Regions from separate parts of the Streptomyces thermocarboxydovorans genome, predicted to be linked through region 1. Evidence: riboswitches for the same ligand, from Rfam matches in the RefSeq annotation. Region 1 holds a riboswitch; each other region holds the start of a gene.
What was found. Region 1 has a riboswitch for glycine ahead of gcvP (aminomethyl-transferring glycine dehydrogenase). Riboswitches for the same ligand answer to the same signal wherever they lie in the genome.

Region 1 (9,578 bases):
AGCTCCGGGTACAACGGGTGTGCGTCGGCGAGCGCGGCCACACGGGCCCGCAATTTGGCGGCGAGACTCGGGGCGTACGCCGGATTGAGGGCCTCCGCGATGATGTCGGCGACCTCCGCGAATTCGGCCTCCCCGAAGCCGCGGCTGGCCAGCGCCGGCGTACCGATCCGCAGTCCCGAGGTCACCATCGGCGGGCGGGGGTCGAACGGCACAGCGTTGCGGTTCACCGTGATGCCGATGTCGTGCAGGCGGTCCTCCGCCCGCTGCCCGTCGAGCTCCGACTCACGCAGGTCGACCAGCACCAGGTGGACGTCCGTACCACCCGACAGCACGGACACCCCCGCGTCCGTGACATCGGGAGCACTCAGCCGTTCCGCGAGGAGTCGAGCGCCCGCGAGGGTGCGCTCCTGGCGCTCACGGAACTCCGGCTCGGACGCCATCTTGAACGCGACCGCCTTGGCCGCGATCACGTGCTCCAGCGGTCCGCCCTGCTGGCCGGGGAAGACCGCACTATTGACCTTCTTCGCCACGTCCTCACGGTTGGTCAGCACCACCCCGCCGCGCGGGCCGCCGAGTGTCTTGTGCGTGGTCGTGGTCACCACGTCGGCGTGCGGCACCGGGTTCGGGTGCAGGCCCGCGGCCACCAGGCCGGCGAAGTGCGCCATGTCCACCATCAGGTACGCGCCGACCTGGTCCGCGACCCGCCGGAAGGCGGCGAAGTCCAGCTGCCGGGGGTACGCCGACCAGCCCGCGATGATCAGCTGCGGCCGGTGCTCATCGGCAAGTCGCTGCACCTCCGCCATGTCGACGCGGTTGTCCTCCGCGGAGACGTGGTAGGCGACGACGTTGTAGAGCTTGCCGGAGAAGTTGATGCGCATGCCGTGGGTGAGGTGCCCGCCGTGCGCGAGGTCCAGGCCCAGGATGCTGTCCCCCGGTTGGAGGAGCGCCGTCATCGCGGCCGCGTTCGCCTGGGCTCCCGAGTGCGGCTGCACATTGGCGAAGGCCGCACCGAACAATGCCTTCACCCGTTCGATGGCGAGCTGCTCGAGGACATCGATGTGCTCACACCCGCCGTAGTAGCGACGGCCCGGGTAGCCCTCGGCGTACTTGTTCGTCAGGACGGAGCCCTGCGCCTCCATCACCGAGACCGGTGCGAAGTTCTCGCTCGCGATCATCTCCAGCGTGCTCTGCTGACGCTCCAGCTCAGCACGTACGGCGGTGTACACGGTGGGGTCGAAGTCGGCGAGCCGACGGTCCAGCACAGACATCTCAGGCTCCTGCCGTGAGAGCCGCGTAGGCGGTGGCGTCCAGCAGATCCGGCGTACCGGTGATCCGCATCCGGAACAGCCAGCCCGCTCCGAACGGGTCCGTGTTGACCAGGCCGGGGTCGGCCACCGCAGCTTCGTTGATATCGACGACCTCGCCGTCCGCAGGAGCGAACAGGTCGCTCACGGACTTGGTCGATTCGATCTCTCCGCACGCGTCGCCAGCCTTGATCGTCGCGCCGACGGCAGGCAGGTCCAGGTAGACGACGTCGCCGAGCGCGTCTGCTGCGTGGGCGGTGACACCGACGGTCGACAGCTCTCCCTCGCTGGCAATCCACTCGTGGTCGCTGGTGTACATCAGGTCGGTGGGCAGGCTCATGATCTGTTCTCCTCGGGAGGTGGTCAGGCTCGGCGGCGGTAGAAAGGCAGCGGAACGACCTCGGCGTACTCCTGACTGCCCCGGATGTCGACGAGCACCTTGGTGCCGGGTTCGCTCCGGTCGGTCGGCAGGTATGCCATCGCCACGGGGTGGCCGAGGGTGGGCGACAGAGCGCCCGAGGTGACCTCGCCGATGCGCTCGCCGGTGTCCGGGTCGAGTACGGCGTAGCCGGTGCGCGGAGCTCGTCGACCGGTCGAGGCCAGCCCGACCAGCACGCGGGTGGGCCCCTCGTCACGACGGGCAGCCAGGGCCGCCTCGCCGACGAACCCGCCGGGCTTCCCGAACACCACGACTCGGCCCAGTCCCGCGTCGAACGGCGTGGTGCCGACGGTGAGCTCCTGGCCGTACAACGGCATACCGGCCTCGAGGCGCAGCGTGTCACGGCAGGCCAGGCCGCACGGGACCAGCCCGTGCCGCGCGCCCACCGCGCTGACGGACCGCCAGACGGCCATCGCATCCTCGGGACGGCAGTAGATCTCGAAGCCGTCCTCGCCGGTGTAGCCGGTGCGCGCGAGCAGCACCTCGCGGTCCGCCAACCGCGCCGGGTCGATCGCGTAGTACTTCAGCAACGGCACCTCGACGTCGACCAGTTCGCTGACGATCGCCGGTGACGTCGGGCCCTGGACCGCGATCAGCGCCCACTCGCCTGAGGTGTCCCGGATCGTGGTGACGTAGCCGTCGATCCGATCACGCAGCTGGGAGAGCACGACCAGCGTGTTGCCGGCGTTGGCCACGACGAGGTACCTCTCCTCGGCCAGGCGGTAGACGACGAGGTCGTCGAGCACTCCGCCGGTCTCGTGGACCAGCATGGAGTAGCGCGCGCGGCCGACGGCGATCTTCGACGGCCGTCCGACCAGGGCGTGGTCGAGAGCCCGGCCCGCCTCGGGACCGGACAGCTCGATCTCTCCCATGTGGGTGAGGTCGAAGATTCCGGCGGTGGTCCGTACGGCGTGGTGCTCGACCAGCTCGGAGGTGTAGCGGAGTGGCATGGACCAGCCGGCGAAGTCGGTGAACGACGCACCGAGCTCCATGTGGATGTCGTGCAGGGGTGTCTTCTTCGACATGATGGTTCCTCTTCGGACCATGGCGGGCCGGGTCACGACGCGAACGACTCGGGAGGCGGGCAGGAACAGACCAGGTTCCGGTCACCGTGCGCCTGGTCGATCCGGCCGACAGGCGGCCAGTACTTGTCGGACGTGACGCCCGCCGGGAACACGGCCCGTTCACGCGAGTAGGCCCGGGTCCACTCGCCGGCGATCGCGGCTGCGGTGTGCGGCGCCCGTCGCAGCGGGCTCTCCTCGACGGCCCAGACGCGCTTGTCCACCAAGTCGATCTCCGCGCGGATCGCGATCATCGCCTCGCAGAAGCGGTCCAACTCCTGCAGGCTCTCGCTCTCCGTCGGCTCGACCATCAGCGTGCCGGCGACCGGGAAGCTCATCGTCGGGGCGTGGAAGCCGTAGTCGATGAGCCGTTTGGCGATGTCGTCGACCGTCACACCCGTGGCGGCGGTGATCGGGCGTACGTCGAGGATGCACTCGTGGGCGACGAGGCCGGCCTCCCCGGCGTACAGGACGGGGAAGTGCGGCGCGAGCCGGCGGGCGACGTAGTTGGCACTCAACACGGCCGTCCGGGTCGCCTCGGTCAGCCCCTCCGCACCCATCATCCGGATGTAGGCCCACGGGATCGGCAGGATGCCGGCACTGCCGAACGGCGCTGCGCTGACCGCCCCGATCCCGTCGCGACGCCCGGTATCGGGGTGTAGCGGGTGGGTGGGCAGGTACGGCGCGAGGTGCTCGGCCACCGCGACCGGGCCGACGCCCGGCCCACCGCCGCCGTGCGGGATGCAGAACGTCTTGTGCAGGTTGAGGTGTGACACGTCGCCACCGAACTCACCGGGCTTGGCGATCCCGAGCAGCGCGTTGAGGTTGGCGCCGTCGACGTACACCTGCCCGCCGTCCTCGTGCACCAACTCGCACAGCTGGGTGATGCTCTCCTCGTAGACGCCGTGCGTCGAGGGGTACGTCACCATGATCGCGGCCAGGTCGTCGGAGTGCTTCGCGCACTTGGCCTCGAGGTCGTCGAAGTCGACCGTGCCGTCGGGCCGCGACGCCACCACGACGACGCGCATCCCGGCCATCACGGCCGAGGCGGCGTTGGTGCCATGCGCGCTGGCCGGGATCAGGCACACGTCGCGTCCGGGCTGGCCGTTGCTCCGGTGGTAGGCGCGAATCGCCAGCAGGCCTGCGAGCTCGCCCTGCGATCCGGCGTTCGGATGGATGGAGACTTTGGCGTAACCGGTGACCTCGGCCAGCCACGTCTCGAGCTGCTCGACCAGGGCCAGGTACCCAGCCGCGTCCGTGAGGGGCGCGAACGGGTGCAGGTCCGCGAACCCGGGCCAGCTGACCGGCTCCATCTCCGTGGTTGCGTTGAGCTTCATCGTGCAGGACCCGAGCGGGATCATGCCGCGGTCCAGCGCGAAGTCACGGTCGGAGAGCTTGCGCAGGTAACGCAGCATCGCGGTCTCCGACCGGTGCTGGTGGAAGACCGGGTGGGTGAGGAAGGGGGAGGTACGGCGCAGTCCCGGCGGAAGCGCCGCCGGAGCGCCGGCCGCCAGCCCGTCCAGGTCGTCGCCGGCCCAGCCGAAGGCGTCGAGCACGAGGCGGACGTGGTTTTCCGTCGTGCCCTCGGAGCAGGAGATGCCGACGTGGTCGCCGTCCACCAGCCGCAGCCGCAGGCCCTTGTCGTGCGCGGCCGCGACGACCTCCTCGGCACGGCCAGGGACCCGCACCAGCAGGGTGTCGAAGAACTCACGGTGCACCACCGTGATCCCACTCGCCCGCAGACCCGCGGCGATGAGCGTGGCGTGCCGGTGCGTCCGTCGGGCGATCTCGGTCAGACCGTCGGGGCCGTGGTAGACGGCGTACATCGACGCGGCCACGGCGAGCAGAACCTGCGCCGTGCAGATGTTGGAGGTCGCCTTGTCGCGCCGGATGTGCTGCTCGCGGGTCTGCAGGGCGAGGCGGTACGCCGGTCGGCCGGCGTCATCCACGGACATGCCCACGAGCCGGCCGGGCAGATGGCGTTCGAGCCCTGCGCGGACCGCGATGTAGCCGGCGTGCGGCCCGCCGTAGAACAGGGGGACACCGAAGCGCTGGGACGAGCCCACGACGATGTCGGCGCCGTACTCACCCGGTGGCACCAGCAGGGTGAGCGCCAGCAGGTCGGCGGTCACGGTGACCAGCGCCCCGCGAGCCCGCGCCGCAGCAGTCACCTCGCGCAGGTCGCGGACCGCGCCCGAGCAGCCGGGGTAGGACAGCACCACCCCGAAGAAGTCGCCCTCCGGCAGCGGCTTGGCGACGTCGATCTCGCCGACCTCGATGCCGACCGCCGCTGCACGCGTGCGCAGGACGTCGAGGGTCTGCGGCAGAGTGTCACGGTCGACCAGGACGCGGGGGTGGCTCTTGCCTGCGACGCGGCGCATGACCGTGACGGCCTCGGCGACCGCCGTACCCTCGTCGAGCAACGACGCGTTGGCAGTCGGCAGCCCGGTGAGGTCGCCGACCATGGTCTGGAAGTTGATCAGCGCCTCGAGCCGGCCCTGGCTGATCTCTGGCTGGTACGGCGTGTAGGCGGTGTACCACGACGGGTCCTCCAGCACGTTGCGCCGGATCACCGCGGGCGTGGTGGTCGCGTGGTAGCCAAGGCCGATCATCGGGACAGCCACGGTGTTCCTGCTCGCGAGCTCCTGCAGCTCGGCGCGCGCCTCGGACTCAGTGGCGGCGGGCAGGTTCAGGTCGGAGGTGCTCCGGATGCCGCTCGGAACGGCGGCGTCGATGAGGCCGGCCAGAGTCGGATAGCCGACTTCGGCCAGCATCTTGGCGCGGTCGGCGTCGCTGACGCCGATGTGACGGGTGGCGAACGCGCCGGACGCGGAGGATGCGGGTGAGGTCATGGCGGGAGGCTCCCTGTTGAAGGCACCGCGGACGCGGCACCGTGGACGGGTGACCTCCCCGCTCTGTCATCGGTACCTGAGAGCTTCACCACCGGGTCCGGCGGTTTGCACCGTGGGCGCAGGACGTGGCGTCCTGACTTTCCAGAGGAGCCTCGCCGAAGCGGTAGTTGGGCCTGAGAGATTCCGGGGAGGGGTTGCTCCTTCGGCGCCTCGCCAAGGGTGGGCGAGGACTCTCCCGCTTCGGTTCGAACAGCGCGATGTCGAGTTGTCGAGCCTGGCCAAGTGGTCAGGTGGTGCTGCCGTCAAGGCGGGGCAGCACCCTGACGGCACCTGGTGACTGCTGGGTCACGCCCGCAATCAGGCGTGGTCCTCGGACGCGAGCACAAGGATGGCGACGTGGTTCTTCGTCATGAGCGTGACCAGGTCGAACACCACGGTGGCTGCAGCGACACGGGTGATCTCGGCGTGGTCATAGATCGGAGCGGCTAGGTGTTCCGGGCTTCGAAAGACCATGCTCGAAGGCACCGAACGTCGACGGGGATACAACAAACCATGGGGGCTTCCTCGAGTGTCGAGCACAGGCAGAAGCCTGTGCGGCCGAGTGAGCCTCCCCCTCTGTCATGTGGCCTGAGAGCTTCGCCGCGGAGATCCGCGGCTTGCACCGTGGGCGAGGCGCGTGAACGCCTGCTTTCCAGAGTCCGCCTCCGCTGCGCGGTAACGAGGCCTGAGAGTTTCCGGGGAGGATTTGCTCCTTCGGCGCCACGCCGTTGCAAAACGTGGACTCTCCCGCGCAGAATCGTCAGCAGAGTATTCGGTTGTCCGGTCCTTCGGGCGACAACTTACGGGCACCGCAATGCGGCCGTCAAGTGCCCGCGGCTTCGGGCTCACCGGTGGTAGTGCCCGTAAGGGCGTAGCCCTTGAGCTGCCGACTGTAAACGCCGGCTTCAGGGAGTAGGCACTCTCTTACCCGGCAGCAATGGGCAGTGGTTCGCCCGTTCTTGGCCACCGACACATCGTCGATCACCCCGGACGTCGGCGTGATCAACGCAAGCATCCGTTCGGCGACCCGCCGCTGCACCGGCATGGGATCCCACGTGGACTGGTTCACGAACAGCTGCAGGTTCTGCTCGTTGCCGTCCGGCAGCCGCGAGGCCATCGCCCGGATGGACTTGCGGCGACCGTCCAGCATCAGTCCCCGCAGATAGCAGTCGCCCCTTGGCGAGTCATTGAGCTTTTCAGGGCGGGGTTGCGTCCTGGGAAGTGGTGTACGGGCTCCCACCTGATCCGGGCGTTTGGCCCGGCGTCGGAGTGAGTGTCCGGATATGAGAACGGCCACCGGCTGATCTTTCAAGACGACCAAGTCTTTGAAGGAGATCAGCACGATGACCGCACCCGACGGTCTGCCCCTGCACGCCCTCGCGGAAGACAACCTCGCCCCGGCGAGTCCGGACCTGCTGCGCGCGATGGTCAAGACATTCGCCGATGCGCTCATGTCGGCGGAGGCCGACGCTCTCTGCAACGCCGAATACGGGCAGGTCAGCGACGAGAGGGTCAACCACCGCAACGGCTATCGTCCCCGCGAGTGGGAAACCCGCGCCGGCACCGACGAGCTCGCCGTTCCCAAGCTGAGGCAGGGCAGTTACTTCCCGCACTGGCTCCTCGAGCGTCGCCGCCGGGCCGAGCAGGCCCTGATCTCAGTGGTCGCCACCGCCTACCTGCTCGGCGTCTCCACTCGCCGGGTCGAGAAGCTCGCCGAGTCCCTCGGGGTGACCCAGCTGTCGAAGTCCCAGGTCAGTGCGATGGCCAAGCACCTGGACGAGCAGGTGGCAGCCTTCCGCAACCGGCCCCTGGACGCCGGCCCGTACTCGTTCGTCTCGGTCGACGCGCTCACGCAGAAGGTCCGCGAGGGCGGCCGGATCATCAACGTCCACGCGCTGATCGCGGTCGGCGTCAACGCCGACGGCCATCGCGAGATCCTCGGCCTGGACGTCGCCACCGCCAAGGACGGCGCGGGCTGGCTGGCCTTCCTTCGTTCGCTGATCGCCCGCGGCCTGCCCGGCGTCCAGCTCGTCATCTCCGACGCCCATGCCGGCCTGGTCGACGCGATCGGGGCGATCCTGCCCGGCGCGTCGTGGCAGCGATGCCGCACCCACTACGCCCGCAATCTGCTCAGCCAGGTCCCGAAGTCGGCCCAGCCCTGGGTGACCACGCTGCTGCGGACCGTCTTCGAACAGCCCGACACCGACGCGGTCCACGCACAGATGCGGCGCGTCCTGGACGCCCTGGAGGCCAAGTTCCCCAAGGCCGCCGCCCACTTGGACGCAGCTCAGCACGACCTGCTGGCCTTCACGGCCTTCCCGCGGGAGATCTGGCGGCAGAGCTGGTCGAACAACCCGCAGAAACGGCTGAACAAGGAGATCCGCCGCCGCACCGACGTGGTCGGTATCTTCCCCGACCGCACCGCCGTCATCCGGCTCGTCGGCGCGGTCCTGGCCGAGCAGAACGACGAGTGGACCGAGGCCCGCCGCTACATGGGCCGCGAACTTCTTGCCCGCTGCCGAGAGATCACCGCGACCGTCCGGGACCTGGAAGAGGAGCGTTACGAGCGGACGAACCACGCCCATCTCTCCCGCCGTCGGCCGGAGTTCATGCCCACCCACCCCGAAGCAACCGATATAGATCGTCTGACATGCGTTCGGGGCCGTCCTTGGGTTCTGCTGCGCTTTCCGCGGTACCGCTCCTACGATCCGTCACCAGGCCGGTACGCCGGGAGAGCGTGGGAGGGCGTGGGGATGCGGGAGCTGGAGCGGATCACGGCTCGCCGGAGCGAACTGGACACGCTCGCTGAGGAGTTGGTCAAGCAGCTGCAGGAGGTCCAGGCCGAGCGGGAGGAGCTGGTGATCGCCGAGCGGGTCCTGAATCGGCTGGCCGTGCAGGACAGGGCCGCGGCCGGCGGCCGCCGCGACCGTCGCCCCAGCTCCCGCCCGGGTGGCGGGGCGGGCGGTACTGCTGATCCCGCACCGCAGCGAGACCCCCGACGAGGCCGCCCTGCCCGCTGACTACCGCAGGATCCTGGCGATCGTGCGGGCCGCCGACAGCCCGGTCCAGGTCAGGGCTGTCGGCGAGGAGCTGGGCCTTCAGGTGGCGGTGCGCGGCAAGCTGGAACCGCTGCGCGCGAAGATGACCAAACTCGCCGACCGCGGCTGGCTGCACAAGCGACCCGACGGGCGGTTCACCGCACGCCCGTAGCCGCACCGCAGGCGAGTATCGGCAGGGCGTAACCGGCGGGCCCCCGGCGGCAGTTGAGTTTGGTGTGAAGAAAAACAACGGTCTCGCCGAGGGCCCTGACGGCCTTGTCTACACCGCCCGCCTGCCGCTGTCGAGTGCCACCCTGAACTATCTCGCCGGCCTGATACGCGGCCATCTGTAGAAGATCGGCTCGCGGTGGCGTGCCCTGCCCACGGGGAAGATCGCCGCCATCGTGCTGGCGGTGCTGCGCTGTGACCAGCGGCCGGGCGACCTGGCCGGCGGCAACGGGATACACCGCACCACCGTGACACGGTGGGTCAGGGAAGTCGTCGGCCTGCTGGCCGCCCGCGCCCCGCGCCTGGAGAGGGCCCTGAAGAAGATCGCCCGGAAGGGTGGCGGGGTGGTCCTGCTGGACGGCACGCTGATCCGCACCCGGCGGCGCACTGGCACGGAAACTTCACGATGCACAGTGCTCAATGCAGACGTGCACTATCGCATGTGTAGACCCTGTATCGCTTGGCCAGCCGCATACGAGCGGCAAACCTCCGTAGGAGCCATCTGGGAGCCGGCCCGACTCCGCCTCCTGCCATGCGGGCAGGCCCCCGGAGACCGCCACCAAGAACGTCAGCTCTTGATCGCCCATACCGAAGGGGGCACGCGCGCATGTCCAAAA
Region 2 (9,715 bases), on a different contig from region 1:
CATGCTCCAGCGGGCCGCCCTGCTGACCGGGGAAGACCGCGGAGTTGATCTTCTTCGCCAGCTCGGCGGTGGACAGGATCACACCGCCGCGCGGGCCGCCCAGCGTCTTGTGCGTGGTGGTGGTCACCACATGGGCGTGCGGCACCGGGTTGGGGTGCAGGCCCGCCGCGACCAGACCGGCGAAGTGCGCCATGTCGACCATGAGGTAGGCGCCGACCTCGTCCGCGATCCGGCGGAACGAGGCGAAGTCCAGCCGGCGCGGGTAGGCCGACCAGCCTGCCACGATCAGCTTCGGCTTGCTCTCCTTGGCCAGCCGCTCGACCTCGGCCATGTCGACCTGGCCGTCGTCGCCGACGTGGTAGGCGACCACGTTGTAGAGCTTGCCGGAGAAGTTGATCTTCATGCCGTGGGTCAGGTGCCCGCCGTGTGCGAGGTTCAGACCCATGATCGTGTCGCCCGGCTTGAGCAGCGCGAACATCGCGGCGGCGTTGGCCTGCGCACCGGAGTGCGGCTGGACGTTGGCGTGCTCGGCGCCGAAGAGCTCCTTCACCCGGTCGATGGCGATCTGCTCGATCACGTCGACGTGCTCACAGCCGCCGTAGTAGCGGCGGCCGGGGTAGCCCTCGGCGTACTTGTTGGTGAGGACCGAGCCCTGAGCCTCCATGACCGCGACCGGCGCGAAGTTCTCCGAGGCGATCATCTCGAGGGTGGACTGCTGGCGGTGCAGCTCGGCGTCGACCGCGGCGGCCACCGCCGGGTCGAGCTCGTGCAGGGGCGTGTTCAGAACGGTCATGGCGTACGGCTCCTCAGCCGGCGATGTGGGCGTCGTACTCGGCGGCGGAGAGCAGGTCGGACGGCTCCTCGGAGACGCGCACCTTGAACAGCCAGCCGCCCTCGAAGGGGGCCGAGTTCACCAGCGACGGGTCGTTCACCACGTCCTCGTTGATCTCGGTGACCTCACCGGTCACGGGGGAGTACAGGTCGCTGACCGACTTGGTCGACTCCAGCTCGCCGCAGGTCTCGCCCGCGGTCACGGTGTCCCCGACCTCGGGGAGCTGGACGAACACGACGTCGCCGAGCGCGTTCGCCGCGTGCTCGGTGATGCCGACCGTCGCGACGCCGTCCTCGGCGGCCGACAGCCACTCGTGCTCCTTGCTGTAACGCAGCTGCTGGGGGTTGCTCATGGCCTGAATTCTCCTGTACGGGGGTGATGACTGCTGACTCAGGGACCTGGGTGAGGCATGCGTGAGCAGGCCGGACGTGCCTCGATGCGCGGCACGCGCGGTGGTCCGGCTACGACGGTGTCACTTCTGGCGCTTGTAGAACGGCAGCGCAACGACGTCGTACGGCTCGTGGGTGCCGCGGATGTCCACGCCGACGCCCTCGGTGCCGGGCTCGGCGTACGCGGCGTCGACGTACGCCATGGCGATCGGCTTGCCCAGCGTCGGCGACGGGGCTCCGGAGGTGACCTCGCCGATCACCTCGCCGCCGGCCACCACCGCGTACCCGGCGCGGGGCACCCGGCGGCCCCGGGCGACCAGCCCGACCAGGACCCGCGGCGGGTTCTGCGCGGCGCGCTCGGCGGCCTCGGCGAGCGCGGCCCGGCCCACGAAGTCGCCCTCCTTGTCGAACTTCACCACCCGGCCGAGACCGGCGTCGAAGGGGGTGAGGGAGGTGCTCAGCTCGTGCCCGTACAGCGGCATGCCGGCCTCCAGGCGCAGGGTGTCCCGGCAGGACAGCCCGCACGGCACCAGCCCGGCGCCCTCGCCGGCCTTGGTCAGCGCCTGCCACAGCTCGACCGCGTGCTCCGGCTTCACGAACAGCTCGAAGCCGTCCTCGCCGGTGTAGCCGGTGCGGGCGATCAGCGCCGGCACGCCGGCGACCGTGCCCGGCAGGCCGGCGTAGTACTTCAGGTTCTCCAGGTCGGCGTCGGTGAGGCTCGCCAGGATGCCCGGGGACTCGGGGCCCTGCACCGCCAGCAGCGCGCAGGCGTCGCGGTCGTCGCGCACCTCGGCGTCGAAACCGGCCGCGCGCTCGGTCAGCGCGTCCAGCACCACCTGGGCGTTGGAGGCGTTGGCGACCACCATGTACTCGGTCTCGCCGAGCCGGTAGACGATCAGGTCGTCCAGGATGCCGCCGTCCTCGCGGCAGATCATGGTGTAGCGGGCGCGGCCCGGCTTCACCGCCCCGATGTTGCCCACCAGGGCGTAGTCCAGCAGGGCGGCCGCCTGCGGGCCGGTGACGGTGATCTCACCCATGTGCGACAGGTCGAACAGGCCGGCCCTGGTCCGCACGGCGTTGTGCTCGTCGCGTTCGGAGCCGTAGCGCAGGGGCATGTCCCAGCCGGCGAAGTCGGTCATCGTCGCGCCGAGGGCACGATGCACGGCATCGAGCGCGGTGCGGCGGAGTTCGGTACTGCTCATCGGTCGGTCTCCCAAGCATGACAGGCGAGGACATTTCCTCCCCATCTGTCATCGGAACCTGAGAGGTTCGCCATGACCACCGCTGTCGCGGCGATCAGGACTTGCACCTTGGGTGGGGCCACCGGAGCACTGCGGCAGCGGCCCGCTTTTCAGATGTGCCTCGCCCGCGCGGTAACGGGGCCTGAGAGATTCAAGGGAGGGACTTGCTCCTTCGGCGCCCCGGCGGCAAGGTGCCGGGGACTCTCCCGCGCGGATTCAAACGGCCGGTATGCAGTTGGCGCGCACATCATTGCACGCATCCCGCGCGTTCGGCAGGGGGACCCTTCTCAGCAGACGCACAGCGCGCACGACGATCACAGCAGGCTGTGACAGGTCTGTTCCGGAACGCGGACCAAAACGCACCACCAGGGCATTACCGTCTCTTTACACTCGGCGGGGAGGGGTCCACCGGACCGGCCCCAGGGGAGGACGAACACGGTGAACAGGATCACGGCGTACGCCACGACCCCGGGTGTCGGGCTGCCCGGCAGTCCCGTCGCACCCACCCGGGAGACGTGCGCGCCGCTGCCCGCGCCCGTCGTCCGCGATCTGCGCGACCGGGCGGGCCGCAGCCCGCGCGCGCTCCTGTTCGGCCCGCGCGACCTGGTCGCGGTCACCGGCCTGCCGGGCAGCGGCAAGTCCACCCTGATGCAGCGCACGGTGCGCGGCAGGCGCATCGACTCCCAGGACACCCGCGACCGCTGGGCGAGCCGGGTGCCCCGCTTCCTCCCCTACGCCTGCTACCGGCCCCTGGTGCGCCTCGCCCACTACGCCGGCCTGCGCCGCGCCCTGCGCACCGGCGAGCCCCTGGTCGTCCACGACTGCGGCACCCAGACCTGGGTGCGGCGCTGGCTCGCCCGCGAGGCCCGCCGCCGCGGCGGCGCCCTGCACCTGATCCTGCTCGACGTCCCGCCCGACGAGGCTCTCAAGGGCCAGCGCCGCCGCGGCCGCGCCGTCTCCCGCTACGCCTTCCACCGCCACCGCACCGCCACCCACCGCCTCCTCCAGGCAGCCCACCAGGGCCACCTGCCCCCCGGCTGCGCCTCGGCCGTCCTCCTCGACCGCCCCGCAGCCAACACCCTCCAGCACATCGGCTTCACGGGCTGACCGGGGCGACGGCCGTGGAGAACGGGGGCTGGAGGGCGCGTTAGCCTTCTGGGCACGGCAGTGTTTCAGGCAGGCGGTAGGCAGATGGACATTCCGGCGGGCTTCTCCGCGGACTTCCCGGCGCAGGCGCATCCCCATCCGCATGGCGGGTGGCCCGGCAACGAGCTGGAGGAGGTGCTCTCCGCGTCGCTCGGTGTGCCCTCGGCCGGCGGGCGGATCGTCGAGGTGCTGGGACGCAGCTTCATCTGGGTGCCTCTGCCCAACGGCGGCGGCCCGCACAGCGGCCCGCTCGACCTGCCCACCATGGAGCTGGACGGGCAGGCCTACGTCCCCGTGTTCAGCTCCGAGGAGCAGTTCCACCAGGTCGTCGGCTCGCACATGGCGTACACCATCGCGCCGGCCGTGGAGTTCGCGCGCGGTCTGCCGCCGCAGGCGGGCATCGCGATCAACCCGGGCGGGGTGGTCGGCATCCCGCTGCCGCCGCCCGCGGTGGCCGAGCTGTGCCGCGCAGGGCGCACCCCGCTGGACGGCCCGGCCTCCGGTGCCCGCGTCCGCCTGTTCGAACCCGACTGGCAGGACGACCCCGTCGACTTCCTGTCGGCGGCGTCCGCGGAGTTCGACACCATCGGCGTCGTCACCACCGCCCGCCGCTGCCTGGCGGCGATCGAGACCGCCGATCCGGTGATGTTCGTGGGCGTGGAGCTCTCCCAGTGGGAGGGCGACCTGCGCGCCCGGCCGCTGGAGGCCCTCGGCCGTGCCCTGGCCAAGGCGCCGACACCGTGGCCGGTCAACCTGGTCCTGCTGGACGTGACGCAGGACCCGGTGGGCACCTGGATGCGGGAGCGGGTGCGTCCCTTCTACCAGCGGCCGGCCGGCTGACCCGCGGGGTGCGGCCCGTGCGGCCGGCCACGGCGCCCCGTGCCCGCAGCCGCACGGCGGACCCCGGGCTCCGGGGCGACCCTTAAGCTAGGTCCACTCACGGCGTTGACACAGAGGGGCGGTAACAGTGAGCGCGAGCGGCACCGCCGCGACCGGCCAGGTCGAGCACATGCTGCGCCAGGTGACGCCGGGGCGCTACGACGCCTACGAAGCCCTGCTGCGCGCCCTCGCCACCCCCTCCACCGGCCAGGTCTGGATGCTGCTGTGGCACGGCCAGGCCGGCTCCCCGGACGCCCAGTACGCCAACATGGAGGTCGACGGCCACGGCTACGCCCCGTGCGTCACCTCCGCGCAGGAACTCTCGGCGAGCGGCTGGAACCGCTCCTACGAGGTCGTCGACGGCCTCGACGTGGCCCGCGCCCTCTACCCCGACCACTACGGCCTCTGGCTCAACCCGCACGCCCCCGGCGGCGGCGTCGGCATCCCCTGGCTCGACCTGCGCCGCATCGCCACCGGCCTCGACCGCCAGCCCGCCGGGCCGCTGCGCCTGTCCGAACCGGCCGTCGAGATCCCGCAGTTCTACGCCCTGCTCACGCAGAACGCCCACCGCACCCCGGCGGTGCGCTCCCTGCGCCGCGCCTGGGTCCAGCCCGCGCTCGGCGCTCCGTACCTGGCCATCGGCCTCGATGTGTACGACACCTCCCCGCAGGCGGTGGACTCGGTGCGCACGATGATGCAGCAGTCCCTCGCCGCCATCCCGGACGGCCTTCCGGTGTCCACGGTCGCCATGAGCGACGAGCACGACCCGGTCGCCATGTGGCTGCGCCACAACGCCCGCCCCTTCTACGACCGCGAGGCCCACGCCCCGGCCCCCTCGGCCGCCCCCGCGCCCGCCGCCGGCTACGGCTATCCGCCGGTCCAGCCCCCGGCCCCCGGCGCCTACTGAGCCGCACCCGGCCGCCCCGCCCCACCGCCGCGCCCCGCCCCCGTCACCGGGCGCGGTTCACGCGCGTAGACGGAGTCAAAAGGCGCCTGTGTGCCGGGATTTGCCCCGATTCGCCTACGTCCGGCCCGCGTTAGCCGCTGTCCGGATAACGGAACTCCCAGGACAGCATCACGTTTACGCATCCATTCACGACCAGGTCTGGCGACTGATCGCCGATGCGTTGAAGACTCCCGGAGACACGGGCCGGTCGGTCCTGTGTACGAGACAAGCGACCGCTACAGCGGCAGCAAGGGGGGGTCGGCGGATCGCCGGCCCGAGAGGGGTCAATCGCACCGTGACCGCACCGATCGAGACCACGGGGGCGGAAGCCGGAGCACAGCCCGAGGCCGTGCTCGCCGGGGTCAAGAAGAGCCAGATCGAGGGGCGTTCGCTCACCCAGATCGCCTGGATGCGCTTCAAGCGCGACAAGGTGGCGATGGCCGGTGGTGTGGTGGTCGTCCTGCTCGTCCTGATGGCGGTGCTCTCCAAGCCCATCCAGTGGGTCTTCGGCCTGGATCCCAACAAGTTCAACCAGGACCTCATCGACCCCGCCCTGCTGGCCCCCAAGGGCGGCTGGGGCGGCATGAGCTGGGAGCACCCGCTCGGTGTCGACCCGCAGTACGGCCGGGACATGCTGGCCCGCATCATCGACGGCTCCTGGGTCTCCCTCCTGGTGGCCGGCGGTGCCACGCTGCTCTCCGTGCTGATCGGCACCGTGATGGGCCTGCTCGCCGGGTACTACGGCGGCTGGGTCGACTCCATCATCAGCCGGATGATGGACACCTTCCTGGCGTTCCCGCTGCTGCTGTTCGCCATCTCCATCTCGGCCTCGGTGCAGGACGGCTTCTTCGGACTGGACGGCCTGCCGCTGCGCATCTGCGTGCTGATCTTCGTGATCGGCTTCTTCAGCTGGCCGTACATCGGCCGTATCGTGCGCGCGCAGACGATGAGTCTGAGGGAGCGTGAATTCATCGAGGCGGCGCGCAGCATGGGCGCCCGCGGCCCCTACGTCGTGTTCCGGGAGCTGCTGCCCAACCTCGTCGCACCGATCATCGTCTACTCGACGCTGATCATCCCGACGAACATCCTCTTCGAGGCATCGCTGAGCTTCCTCGGCGTCGGTATCGCTCCGCCGCAGGCCTCCTGGGGCGGCATGCTCAGCAACGCCGTGGATCTGTACACGGCGGATCCGCAGTACATGTTCGTGCCCGGACTGGCGATCTTCATCACGGTCCTGGCCTTCAACCTGCTGGGTGACGGGCTGCGTGACGCCCTCGACCCTCGCAGCAAGTGATCCATCGATTGAGGGGGCTTCCTCAGGTGAAGACGAGAAGGGTGACCGCCGGCGTGGCGTCGGTCCTGGCGTTGTCGCTGGGCGCTGCCGCATGCGGCGGTGGTGGCAAGGACGACGACGGCAACGGAGGCAACGCCAAGAAGGACGCGGCGCTTACCTCCATCGTCAACGCGTCGGACAAGAAGGGGGGAACCGTCACCTACCAGCACTCGGACGTGCCGGACTCCCTCGACCCGGGCAACAGCTACTACGGCTGGGTGATGAACTTCTCCCGCCTGTACGGCCGTACGCTCACCACGTTCAAGCCGGCCGCGGGCAAGGAGGGCCTCGAGGTCGTCCCCGACCTCGCCGAGTCCCTCGGCAAGCCGAGCGCGGACGCCAAGACCTGGACGTACAAGCTGCGCAAGGGCGTGAAGTTCGAGGACGGCACCCCGGTGACGTCCAAGGACGTCAAGTACGCCATCGAGCGCTCCAACTTCGCGCCGGAGGCGCTGTCCAACGGCCCGACCTACTTCAAGGCGTTCCTCGAGGGCGGCGACAAGTACAAGGGCCCGTACAAGGACAAGTCGCCCGAGGGCATCAAGTCCATCGAGACGCCGGACGACCAGACGATCGTCTTCCACCTCAACCAGCCGTTCGCCGACTTCGACTACCTGGCGACGTTCTCCCAGACGGCCCCGGTGCCGCGGGCGAAGGACGACGGCGCGAAGTACGTCCAGCACATCGTGTCCTCCGGCCCCTACAAGTTCCAGTCGTACCAGGAGGGCCGCAGCGCCACCCTGGTGCGCAACCCGGAGTGGGACCCGAAGACGGACCCGATCCGCAAGGCGCTGCCGGACAAGATCGAGATCAAGTTCAAGGTCAACCCGGTCACCGTCGACAACAACCTGCTGTCCGACAAGATCACGGCTGACGCCGCCGGCACGGGTGTGCAGCCGCAGACCCAGCCGAAGGTCCTCTCCGGCAAGCTGGCCAAGCAGACGGACATCTCCTACGCCGGCGCCACCCAGTACCTGGCGCTGAACGTGAACGTGAAGCCGTTCGACAACATCCACTGCCGCAAGGCCGTGCAGTACGCCATCGACAAGCAGTCCGTGGTGGACGCCATGGGCGGCTCGCCCAAGGGCGACGTGGCCACCACGCTGCTGCCGCCGACGGTGAACGGCTACACCAAGTTCGACACCTACGCCACGCCGGGCAACAAGGGCGACGTCAACAAGGCCAAGGACGAGCTGAAGCAGTGCGGCAAGCCGAACGGCTTCGCCACCAACCTCACGGCCCGCTCCGACCGGCCCGCCGAGGTCGCCGCCGCCACCGCCATTCAGAACGCCCTGAAGAAGGTGGGCATCCAGGCCGAGATCAAGCAGTTCCCCTCGGGCAAGTACTTCTCCAACTTCGCCGGTGTCCCCAGCTACGTGCACAAGCACAAGCTCGGCATGATGTCGATGGCGTGGGGTGCCGACTGGCCGACCGGCTACGGCTTCCTGGACCAGATCGTCAACGGCGCCGCCATCAAGCCCTCCGGCGGCAACAACCTGATGGAGCTGGACGACCCCAAGATCAACAAGGCGCTCAAGGAAGGCATCGCCAACACCGACGAGGCCGAGCGCACCAAGACCTGGGGTGAGATCGACAAGATGGTGATGGACACCGCCACCGTCGTGCCGCTCGTCTACCGCAAGAACCTGCTGTTCCGCCCGGAGTCCGCGGCCAACGTCACGGTCACCCAGGCGTACCTCGGCATGTACGACTACGTGCTCATGAGCTCCGCCAAGTAGCACATGCCGCTTCACACAACAGCAGGGCCGGTATTCCACTGAAAGGCAGGTGAAGGCGCCGGACGGCCGGGGCGGACACGATCCGCCCCGGCCGTCCGGAGCCGCACAGCTGTGGCTGCGTACATCATCCGACGCGTCTTCGGCGCGGTGCTGTTGCTGCTGGTGGTCAGCGCAGTCACCTTCGCGATCTTCTTCCTGGTCCCACGGCTCGGCGGCCAGACGGCCGATCAGCTCGCCACCCAGTACGTCGGCAAGGACGCCAACCCCGAGTCCGTCGCCGCGATCAAGAAGAACCTGGGCCTGGACCAGCCCCTCTACGTCCAGTACTGGGACTTCATCAAGGCCATCGTGGCGGGCGCCGACTACAAGTTCGGCCCCGACGCCACCCACTGCGACGCCCCGTGCTTCGGCTACTCCTTCAAGAGCCACGTCGAGGTGTGGCCGCAGCTGACCGAACGGATCCCGGTCTCCTTCTCGCTGGCCGTCGGCGCCGCCGTGATCTGGGTGATCAGCGGTGTCACGACCGGTGTCATCTCCGCGCTGCGCAAGGGCAAGCCGGTCGACCGCATCGCGATGATCATCGCCCTGGCCGGCGTCTCCCTCCCGATCTTCTTCACCGGGCAGGTCCTCAACGCCCTGTTCGTCTACGAGATCCCCATCTGGGAGAGCGTGGAGTACATCCCGTTCACGGAGAGCCCCGTCGACTGGGCCTGGCATCTGATGCTGCCCTGGATCAGCCTCGCCTTCCTCTTCTCCGCGCTGTACGCCCGGCTCACCCGGGCGGGCATGCTCGAGACGATGAGCGAGGACTACATCCGCACGGCCAGGGCCAAGGGCCTGAAGGAGAGCACGGTCGTCACCAAGCACGGCCTGCGCTCGGCGCTCACCCCGATCGTCACCATTTTCGGCATGGACTTCGGGCTCCTGGTCGGCACCGCGGTGCTCACCGAGACCGTCTTCTCGCTGCAGGGCATCGGCGCGTACGCCGTGCAGTCCATCAAGGACAACGACCTGCCCATCGTCATGGGCGTGACCCTGGTCGCGGCCTTCTTCATCGTCTTCTGCAATCTCGTCGTCGACCTGGTGTACGCCGCCATCGACCCCCGCGTGAGGTACTCGTGAGCAAGCTCGAAAAGGCGGCGCTCGGCGAACCGGCGCCGCTCGCACAGTCCGACGCGGACGACGTGTTCCTGTCCGTGCGTGATCTGCG
Region 3 (9,715 bases), on a different contig from region 1:
GTAGGCCTGGTCGAGGTAGAGCTGGAAGCCGGTGGCGCCCTTGAGCTGCTTCTGCACCGCCTGGAGATTGCGGTCGGTCAGGGCGTCCTCGGCCGCGGGGACCACGGGCAGGACGCCGGTCTTCTTCACGAGTTCGCGGTCCGTGGTCTCGGAGGCGAAGAACTTCAGGAAGTCCACGGCGGCCTGCGGTGCGCCGCGCCGCAGCGCGTGTCCGCCGCCTCCGCCGAACACCTCGGTGATGCTGCCCTTTCCGCCCTCGACCGCCGGGAAGGGGAAGAAGCCGAGGTCGTCGCCGAGCCCCTTGCCCGCGTCGGACTGCACCACCGGGGCCCACTGCCCCATCAGCTCCATCGCCGCCCTGCCGTTGCCGACGGTGGCGGCCTGGCCGGTGGGCGTGGAGTAGGAGGCGCCCAGGAAGCCCTTCTGGAACGGCTGCAGGGCGACGAGTTCCTTCAGATGCTCGCCGGCCTCGACAAATCCGGGGCCGGTGAAGTCCTTCTCCTCATTGGCCTTGGTGAGGGCGTCGATGCCGGCGGTGCGCATCGCCAGGTACGCCCAGTAGTACATGCCGGTCCAGGTCTCCTTGCCGGCCAGGGCGAGCGGCGTGACGCCGGCGGACTTCAGCTTGCGCACGGCGTCGAGGAAGCCGTTCCAGGTGGTGGGCGGCCCGCCGATGCCGGCCTTCTTGAAGAGCGCCTTGTTGTACCAGAAGCCGACCATGCCGATGTCGAAGGGGATGCCGTAGAGCTTGTCGTCGAGCAGGTACGGCTCCTTGGCGACGGGCAGCAGGCCCTCGGAGAAGTCCTTGGTGCGGTCGGTGAGGTCCTCGACCAGCCCGGCGTCGACCTGCTGCTTGAGGACACCGCCGCCCCAGGTGTGGAAGATGTCCGGCAGCTTCCCGGAGGAGGTGAGCGCGGTCATCTTCGCCTTGTAGGCGTCGTTCTCGAGCTGGACGATCTTTATCTTGACCTTGGGGTTCTGCGCCTCGAACTTCTTGGCCAGGGCGGCCCAGACGGTCTTGGTGGGCTCGGTGGTGGAGATGTTCCACCACTCGATCGTGGTCGTCCCCGACGACCCTCCGTCCGAGTCGCCGCCGCAGCCGCTCAGTGCGGTGATGCCCAGACCGGCCGCGGCGGAGGCCGCCAGGAAGCCGCGGCGGGACAGTGCCGGGTCGCCCATGTCATGCGCTCCTTGGTGGTAGGGGGCGGATGTCCGCGCATCCGCCCCACTGTCTGTCGAAAGTTTCGAACGAGATCCAGAAACATGCGTTGTTGCCGCACCCTAGAGACAGCCGCCAAAGGGTGGCAAGACCTTGTGCAGGGCAAATCTGCGGCCAGCGGGGCTTACACTCGCCGGACTACGGCCTCGAGTCGGCGAAACTTTCGGATCTTCGAGCGAACGTTCCGGCGGCGTCGGACAGTACGAACGGTCACGGGGCCGGTACCGGACCGTCACCGACCCGCTGCGGCCTATCGTGATCGGCATGCAGTCCTACACGATCGGCCAGGCAGCACGGCTGCTCGGCGTCAGCCCGGACACGGCCCGCCGCTGGGCCGACGCCGGGCGCCTCACCACCCACCGCGACGAGAACGGCCGCCGCCTGATCGACGGGCGCGACCTGGCCTCCTTCTCGGTCGAACTCGCCCGCTCGGCCGCCGCCGAGGAGGGCACCTCCTACACCTCGGCCCGCAACGCCTTCCCCGGCATCGTCACCGCGATCAAGCTCGGTGACGTCGCCGCCCAGGTGGAGATCCAGGCCGGCCCGCACCGGCTGGTCTCCCTGCTGACCCGGGAGGCCGTCGAGGACCTGGGCCTGGAGATCGGCATGGAGGCCACGGCCCGTGTGAAGTCGACAAACGTCTATATCGACCGCACCTGACGTCGACCGCGTCTGACGGGCCGCCTCGGTCCGGACGCGGAAAGGGCTCCGCCCCGGCCGTGCGGCCGGGGCGGAGCCCTTCACTGCGGCGTCAGGCGCCGGGCGATCGGTTCTTCGTACGCGGCGGTCGTCAGTCCTCGTACGCGTCCAGCGGCGGGCAGGAGCAGACCAGGTTGCGGTCGCCGTAGGCCTGGTCGATACGGCGCACCGGCGGCCAGTACTTGTCGGCGGCGCTCACCTCGCCCGGGAAGACGGCCTCCTCACGGCTGTAGGGGTGCTCCCACTCGCCGCCCAGCATGGACGCCGTGTGCGGGGCGTTGCGCAGCGGGTTGTCGTCCGCGGGCCACTCGCCGGAACCGACCTTCTCGATCTCGGCGCGGATGGCGATCATCGCCTCGCAGAACCGGTCGAGCTCGGTGAGGTCCTCGGACTCGGTCGGCTCGATCATCAGCGTCCCGGCCACCGGGAACGACATGGTCGGCGCGTGGAAGCCATAGTCGATCAGCCGCTTGGCCACGTCGTCCACGGTCACGCCGGTGGCCTTGGTCAGCGGGCGCAGGTCGATGATGCACTCGTGCGCGACCAGCCCGCCGGGGCCGGTGTAGAGCACCGGGTAGTGCGGCTCGAGGCGCTTGGCGATGTAGTTGGCGCTGAGCACGGCGACCTGGGTGGCGCGCTTGAGGGCCTCGCCGCCCATGAGCCGGACGTAGGCCCAGGAGATCGGCAGGATGCTCGCCGAGCCCCACGGCGCCGCGGAGATCGGCCCGACCCCGGTCTCCGGTCCGGCCGCGGGCTGGAGCGGGTGGTTGGGCAGGTACGGGGCCAGGTGCGCCCGCACGCCGACCGGGCCGACGCCGGGACCGCCGCCGCCGTGCGGGATGCAGAAGGTCTTGTGCAGGTTCAGGTGCGAGACGTCGCCGCCGAAGTGGCCGGGCTTGGCCAGGCCGACCAGGGCGTTGAGGTTGGCGCCGTCGACGTAGACCTGCCCGCCGGCCTCGTGCACCCGGGCGCAGATGTCGGCGACGTGCTCCTCGAACACACCGTGCGTCGACGGGTAGGTGATCATCAGCACCGCCAGCTCGTCGCGGTACTGCTCGATCTTGGCGCGCAGATCCTCGAGGTCGACCTCGCCGTTGTCGGCGGTCTTGACGACGACGACCTTCATGCCGGCCATCACGGCGCTGGCGGCGTTGGTGCCGTGCGCGGAGGACGGGATGAGGCAGATATTGCGCTGCTCGTCGCCGTTGGCCCGGTGGTAGCCGCGGACGGCGAGCAGACCGGCCAGTTCGCCCTGGGACCCGGCGTTGGGCTGGAGCGACACCTTGTCGTAGCCGGTGACCTCGGCGAGCCGCTCCTCCAGCTCGCGGATGAGGGTGCGGTAGCCCTCGGCCTGCTCGGCGGGCGCGAAGGGGTGCAGCGCGCCGAACTCGGGCCAGGTGACCGCTTCCATCTCGGTGGTCGCGTTGAGCTTCATGGTGCAGGAGCCCAGCGGGATCATGCCGCGGTCCAGCGCGTAGTCGCGGTCCGCGAGGCGGCGCAGGTAGCGCAGCATCGCGGTCTCGGAGCGGTGCTGGTGGAAGACCGGGTGGGTCAGGTACTCGTCGGTGCGCAGCAGGGCGTCCGGCAGCGCGTCCCCGACGCTCGCGTCCAGGGCCTCGATGTCGCCCTCGGTGCCGAAGGCACGCCACACGGCGGCGAGCTGCGCCCGGCCGGTGGTCTCGTCGCAGGCGATGGAGACGTGGTCGCCGTCGACCTGGCGCAGGTTGACGCCGTTGTCCCGGGCGGCGGCGACGATCTCGGAGGCCCGGCCCGGGACCCGCACGGTCAGGGTGTCGAAGTAGGAGCCGTGCACGATCTCGGCACCGGCGGCGCGCAGGCCCTCGGCGAGGATGGTGGCGTAGCGGTGGGTGCGCCGCGCGATGGTCCGCAGGCCCTCCGGCCCGTGGTAGACGGCGTACATCCCGGCCATCACGGCGAGCAGCACCTGGGCGGTGCAGATGTTGCTGGTGGCCTTCTCGCGGCGGATGTGCTGCTCGCGGGTCTGCAGCGCCAGCCGGTAGGCCTTGTGTCCGTCCGCGTCCACGGAGACGCCGACGAGCCGCCCGGGCAGGCTGCGCGCCATCTTCTCCTGGACGGCCATGTAGCCGGCGTGCGGCCCGCCGAAGCCCATGGGCACGCCGAAGCGCTGGGTGGTGCCGACGGCGATGTCGGCGCCCAGTTCGCCGGGCGACTTCAGCAGGGTGAGCGCCAGCAGGTCGGCGGCGACGGTGACGAGCGCGCCGAGCTCGTGCGCCTGGTCGATCACCGGCTTGATGTCGCGCACGGCGCCGGAGGCGCCCGGGTACTGGATGAGGACCCCGTTGATCTCGCGCTCGGCGATCTCGGCGGGGATGCCCTCGCTGAGGTCGGCGACGACGACCTCCACGCCGGTCGGTTCGGCGCGGGTCTGGATCACGGCGATGGTCTGCGGCAGCGCGTCCGCGTCGACCAGGAACAGGCCCTTCTTGTTCTTGCCCATGCGCCGGGACAGCGCCATCGCCTCGGCGGCGGCGGTGCCCTCGTCGAGCAGGGAGGCCCCGGAGGTCGGCAGGCCGGTGAGGTCGGCGACCATGGTCTGGAAGTTCAGCAGCGCCTCGAGCCGGCCCTGCGAGATCTCCGGCTGGTAGGGCGTGTAGGCCGTGTACCAGGCGGGGTTCTCCATCACGTTCCGCAGGATCACGGGCGGGGTGAAGGTCCCGTAGTAGCCGAGCCCGATCATGGAGTCGAGCACCTGGTTGCGGTCGGCCAGCGAGCGCAGCTCGGCCAGCACCTCGGCCTCGGTGCGGGCGCCCGGCAGGTCCAGCGCGTCGGCGTTCTTGATCACATCCGGCACCGCGGCGGCGGTCAGCTCGTCGAGCGAGCCGTAGCCGACCTGGGCCAGCATCTTGGCCCGGGCCCCGTGGTCGGGGCCGATGTGGCGCTGCTCGAAGGGCGTTCCCTGTTCGAGCTCGGAGAGCGGAGTGCGGTGGGCGGTCATTGCGGAGGCCTCCTGGTCTGACGACCTTCGAGGGGCACCACGGCGCGGGTGCCCGGACGGCCTCCCCCTCTGTCATCTCGACCTGAGAGCTTCACCGGATCGCCGTAAGGGACCCGGCTTTCACCGTCGGTGAGAGCGGAAGCCGTGACACCCGCCCTGCTTTCCAGAGTGACCTCGTCCGTGCGGTACGTGGGCCTGAGAGATTCCGGGGAGGATTTGCTCCTTCGGCGCCTCCAGTGGGGCCTGGAGGACTCTCCCGCACGGGGTCAGCAGCCGTCTGCCAGCGTACCAGCGAAGGCAAGGCCGGGCCCTGACCGGAAACCTTCGAGTGGCCGCCGCATCGTTTGTGCCGTTTTGTAGTACTTACAGACTTACGGATGAGTTTTGCGACCAGTGGAGGGCCCGTGGACACCGACATCGATCCGCGCAACCTGATCGGCCGCAAGGCGTTCGACCGCAACGGAAACCGCATCGGCACGGTCGACGAGGTGTACCTCGACGACGCCACCGGCGTACCCGAGTGGGCGGCGATACGCACCGGCCTGTTCAGCAGGGACGCGTTCGTTCCCCTGGAACCGAGCGAGCTGATCGACGGCGCCCTCCACGTGCCCTACGACCGCGCCCTGATCAAGGACGCCCCCGACTTCGGCGTGGGCCGCCACCTCTCCCCGGAGCAAGAGCTCCAGCTCTACCACCACTACGGCCTGGACGTGGCCGCCCCGCCCCCGCTCCGGGACCGCGACTTCGGCAAACTGGCCGGCAAGGACAAGCAGACCTGAAGCGCGCGGTGCACGGGACCGACGGTCTCCGCGGATAACTCCGCCGTCGTCCCTGCGGGCGCCGCCCCGCCATCCCTCCCCGTGCCGGCGGATGCCGCCCCGCCGCCCGCCTCCGTGCCCGCGGGTGCCGCCCCGCCGTCAGCCCTCGCGCCGGCGTGCTCCGCACGGCCTTCGGGCCTTGCGCCCGGGGCCGCGCTGCCGTCCATCCCCGTGCCCGCAGGTGCCGCCCCACGGTCCGTGCCCGTGACCGCGGGCGCCGAACCGCCGCCTCCGGCGGGCTCTGCTCCCGCGCCCTTCGGGCGTCGCGGACCCGCCGCCGAGGAGGCCGGGGAGGGTCTTCGGGTCACCAGCGGCAACGGGTCCGCCGGCTCGAGGGCCGGGTCGTCGACCCGGAAGGTCCGGACCCGTCCCGGGGGCGAGTCCGGGGTTTCGAAGCGCACGGTCACCCGGCCGAGGCCGCTGCCCTGCACCCAGCCGTGCCCGTACTCGGCGTGCCGCACGTCGTGGCCTGCGGGCCAGCGGCGCTCGGCCGGTGCTGGTGCCTCCTCGGTCGGCTCGGTCACCGGTTCCTCGGCGCCCGGCGACTCCTCCTCGCGCTCCCCCGCCGCCTGGGCGAAGAGGTCCTCCTGGGTGAAGTCGGCCAGTCCGCTCACCCCGACGCCCAGCAGCCGCACCCCGCCCGTGGTCTCCACGGAGTCCAGCAGCCGCGCCGCCGCCTCCCGCACCACGGCCGGGTCGTCCGTGGGGCCGCGCAGTGTCTCGGACCGGGTGAGCGTGGAGAAGTCGTACCGGCGCACCTTCAGCACGATGGTCCGCCCGGACAGCCCGGCCGCGCGCAGCCGGCGCACGCACCGGTCGGCGAGCCGGCGCACCTCCATCGCCACCCGCACCCGGTCGTGGATGTCCACGTCATAGGTGTCCTCGACGGACACCGACTTGGTCTCCCGCTCGGCCACCACCGGCCGCTCGTCCCGCGCCAGCGCCATCGCGTAGAGCGCCTGCCCGTGCGCCTTGCCGAGCAGCCGCACCAGCTCGTCCTCGCCGGCCTCGGCCAGCTCGCCGACCGTGTGGATGCCGGCCCTGCGCAGATGGTCACCGGTGGCCGGTCCGACCCCCGGCAGCGTGCGCACGGACAGCGGCGCCAGCAGCTCCCGCTCGGTGCCCGGCTCGATCACGGCCAGCCCGTCCGGCTTGGCGTGCTCGGAGGCGATCTTCGCCAGCATCTTGGAGGCCGCGAGCCCCACCGAGCCGGTCAGCCCGGTGACCTCCCGGATGTCCGCGCGCAGCTTGGCGCCGGCCAGCCGCGCCGAACGCTCGTCCCAGGCCGTCCCGCCGGCCTCCAGATCCACGAACGCCTCGTCCAGGCTCAGCGGCTCCACCAGCGGCGACAGGGCTCGCAGCAGCTCCATGACCTGCTCGCTGATCGACCGGTAGAACGCGAACCGCGGCACCAGATACGCGGCGTGCGGGGCGAGCCGACGCGCCTGCGCCATGGGCATCGCGGAATGCACCCCGAAGACCCGGGCCTCGTAGGAGCAGGTGGCGACCACCCCGCGCGGTCCCAGCCCGCCCACGATCACGGCCTTCCCGCGCAGGCTCGGCTTGGACGCCTGCTCCACCGACGCGAAGAAGGCATCCATGTCGAGATGCAGGATCGTAGGCGCGGACCTCACATCTCCGATGCTGCCCTACGCCACTGACAAGCGCTTCAGACCGCGCGGTTGCGACGGCGGGCCAGCTCGTCGGCCGGGTTGTGCCCGATCAGCGTCTCGCCGGTGTCGATGCGCTCCCCGTGCAGCTGGGACAGGGCGCTCTCGACGTCCCGCCACACCACGCCCACGGCGATCCCGAAGATGCCCTGACCGCCCTGGAGCAGGGCGTGCACCTCGTCCGGCGAGGTGCACTCGTAGACCGTGGCGCCGTCGCTCATCAGCGTCATCCGCTCCAGGTCACGGAAGCCGCGCTCACGCAGATGCTGCACGGCGGTGCGGATGTTCTGCAGCGAGACCCCGGTGTCGAGGAACCGCTTGACGATCTTCAGGACGACGACGTCCCGGAAGCTGTAGAGCCGCTGGGTCCCCGAACCGCAGGCGGGCCGCACGCTCGGTTCGACCAGGCCCGTGCGGGCCCAGTAGTCGAGCTGCCGGTAGGTGATGCCGGCCGCGGCGCAGGCCGTGGGCCCTCGATAGCCGATCTGCTCGGACGCCATGGACGCAGCCCCTCCGCTGTCCGGCACCGGTGTCGGCCGCTGCGGAGCGCGGGCGGCGGTACCGCTCTGGGCCGGGTAGCCCATGCTCGAACGCAGCCGGGAGCCGGGAGGAGGGTACGGCCCGCCCGCCCCGAGGCTGCGCCCGGGGGCACCTCCCGCCGTACCGTCGCCGCTGCTTCTCACGCCGACCTCCGTCCTTGACCTGCCTCCTCGACGGTAGGCAGTCACCAAGGGTGCGTCAACGATCGCCACACTCGGCACGCCGAGTGATAATCACCCTAAGAGTGGTTTCCCGTGCCCGTCCGCCGGGAAAGGCTAGCCGAATGGCCTCTGGCGGGGCGGTCGGTCACTGGCTGCTGGTCCCGAAGTCCTCCGGCGAGATCTGGTCGAGGAACTCGCGGAACTTCTCGACCTCGTCCTCCTGTTCGTCGGGGATGGCGATGCCGGCGTCGTCGAGCACCGTGTCACTGCCGTAGATCGGCGTCCCGGTGCGCAGCGCCAGCGCTATGGCGTCGGACGGGCGGGCGCTCACCTCCACCCCGCTCGCGAAGACCAGCTCCGCATAGAAGACGCCCTCACGCAGATCCGTGATGCGCACTTCCGTGAGCTCCTGGCCCACGGCCTCGAGCACGTCCTTGAACAGGTCGTGGGTCAGCGGCCGCGCGGGAGCCATGCCCTGCTGGGCGAAGGCGATGGCCGTCGCCTCCCCCGGTCCGATCCAGATGGGGAGGTAGCGGTCCCCTCCCACTTCACGCAACAGCACGATCGGTTGGTTGGAGGGCATTTCGACCCGGACACCTACGACATCGAGCTCGTTCACACAGCAACCCTAGGCCGTGCCCGGGACGTTTGGGTAGTCGGACCGGGATCGGGTGGCGAATCCGGCGCCACAGGACCTCGCGATCAGGGCAGACGGACGCCGAGCGCCGTCCGCACCAGCGCCGCGTGCAGCTTCACCGTCAGCCCGGCCAGCTCCTTGGTGCGGGCCTCGGCATGGGCCCTGGTCTGCGGGTTGCGGTGGCGTCTGAGCGGGGCGACGACCTGCTCCACCAGGCCGGCCTCCCGGTCCGCGGCGGCCTTCATGGCCCTGAGGTGCCGCGGCCCGATGCCGTGCCGTCCCAGCTCGCCGACCAGCTCGGCGATGGTGACCGCCTCGGCGTCGTAGACGCCGTCCTCCAGCTGGGTGAGCAGCCCGTACGACTCCCACTCCGCGAGCGTCCGCTCGTCGATGCCGGCGGCCGCGAGCAGCTGCTCCCGGCCGATACGGGCCGCGGTGGGCCAGTCGGCCACGGGCTCGCCGGCGGTGTGCGCGTCCCGCTGGCGGCCCACCGCGGGCAGCTGGACCGCCTCGCCGCGCTCCATCGCCGCCAGATGCTCACGGATCACCTTCAGCGGCAGATACAGATCCCGCTGCATCCTGAGCACCAGGCCGAGGCGCTCGACGTCGGCGGCGCTGAACTTGCGGTACCCCGACGGGGTCCGCTGCGGCTCGATGAGCCCCTCCGACTCCAGGAAGCGGATCTTGGAGATGGTGACCTCGGGGAACTCCTCGCGCAGCACGTTCAGCACCGTACCGATGCTCATCAGTCCGGTCTCCGGTGCGGCGGTACCGTGCCCGGCACCGCCGCTCGGTGTGTGAGGCATGAACCTTCCCTCGGTCCCCGGTCGGCGTCCGGGGAGGGTCAGTAGCCCCGCTGGCTCGTGTAGAAGACCAGCCGGTACTTGCCGATCTGCACCTCGTCGCCGTTGGACAGGGCGACCTGGTCGATCCGCTCGCGGTTGACATAGGTGCCGTTCAGGCTGCCCACGTCCGCGACGGTGAAGGAACCGTC

Region 2: linked by a shared signal. The riboswitch ahead of gcvT (glycine cleavage system aminomethyltransferase GcvT) and the one ahead of gcvP (aminomethyl-transferring glycine dehydrogenase) in region 1 are both predicted to bind glycine.
Region 3: linked by a shared signal. The riboswitch ahead of gcvP (aminomethyl-transferring glycine dehydrogenase) and the one ahead of gcvP (aminomethyl-transferring glycine dehydrogenase) in region 1 are both predicted to bind glycine.

What each region holds. Positions count from the first base shown of each region.
Region 1 covers NZ_BAAAGU010000033.1:2,349-11,926, forward strand. Annotated here, with positions in the region: gene glyA (serine hydroxymethyltransferase) at 1-1,268, opposite strand, end outside; gene gcvH (glycine cleavage system protein GcvH) at 1,270-1,644, opposite strand; gene gcvT (glycine cleavage system aminomethyltransferase GcvT) at 1,668-2,768, opposite strand; gene gcvP (aminomethyl-transferring glycine dehydrogenase) at 2,801-5,656, opposite strand; glycine riboswitch at 5,710-5,807, opposite strand; glycine riboswitch at 5,808-5,904, opposite strand; gene ABD198_RS16730 (hypothetical protein) at 6,014-6,169, opposite strand; glycine riboswitch at 6,270-6,353, opposite strand; glycine riboswitch at 6,359-6,455, opposite strand; partial or broken gene ABD198_RS16735 (transposase) at 6,645-6,872, opposite strand; partial or broken gene ABD198_RS16740 (IS256 family transposase) at 7,039-8,223, shown strand; gene ABD198_RS30725 (hypothetical protein) at 8,738-8,905, shown strand; partial or broken gene ABD198_RS16750 (helix-turn-helix domain-containing protein) at 8,970-9,368, shown strand.
Region 2 covers NZ_BAAAGU010000044.1:43,335-53,049, forward strand. Annotated here, with positions in the region: gene glyA (serine hydroxymethyltransferase) at 1-793, opposite strand, end outside; gene gcvH (glycine cleavage system protein GcvH) at 807-1,184, opposite strand; gene gcvT (glycine cleavage system aminomethyltransferase GcvT) at 1,305-2,423, opposite strand; glycine riboswitch at 2,459-2,582, opposite strand; glycine riboswitch at 2,583-2,681, opposite strand; gene ABD198_RS20800 (AAA family ATPase) at 2,901-3,569, shown strand; gene ABD198_RS20805 (enhanced serine sensitivity protein SseB) at 3,654-4,448, shown strand; gene ABD198_RS20810 (enhanced serine sensitivity protein SseB C-terminal domain-containing protein) at 4,576-5,394, shown strand; gene ABD198_RS20815 (ABC transporter permease) at 5,729-6,727, shown strand; gene ABD198_RS20820 (ABC transporter substrate-binding protein) at 6,754-8,505, shown strand; gene ABD198_RS20825 (ABC transporter permease) at 8,617-9,627, shown strand; gene ABD198_RS20830 (ABC transporter ATP-binding protein) at 9,624-9,715, shown strand, end outside.
Region 3 covers NZ_BAAAGU010000009.1:110,797-120,511, forward strand. Annotated here, with positions in the region: gene ABD198_RS06420 (extracellular solute-binding protein) at 1-1,179, opposite strand, end outside; gene ABD198_RS06425 (TOBE domain-containing protein) at 1,484-1,879, shown strand; gene gcvP (aminomethyl-transferring glycine dehydrogenase) at 2,010-4,895, opposite strand; glycine riboswitch at 5,069-5,164, opposite strand; gene ABD198_RS06435 (PRC-barrel domain-containing protein) at 5,300-5,674, shown strand; partial or broken gene ABD198_RS06440 (DNA polymerase IV) at 6,015-7,347, opposite strand; gene ABD198_RS06445 (MerR family transcriptional regulator) at 7,383-8,066, opposite strand; gene ABD198_RS06450 (bifunctional nuclease family protein) at 8,230-8,703, opposite strand; gene ftsR (transcriptional regulator FtsR) at 8,787-9,527, opposite strand; gene ABD198_RS06460 (FHA domain-containing protein) at 9,566-9,715, opposite strand, start outside.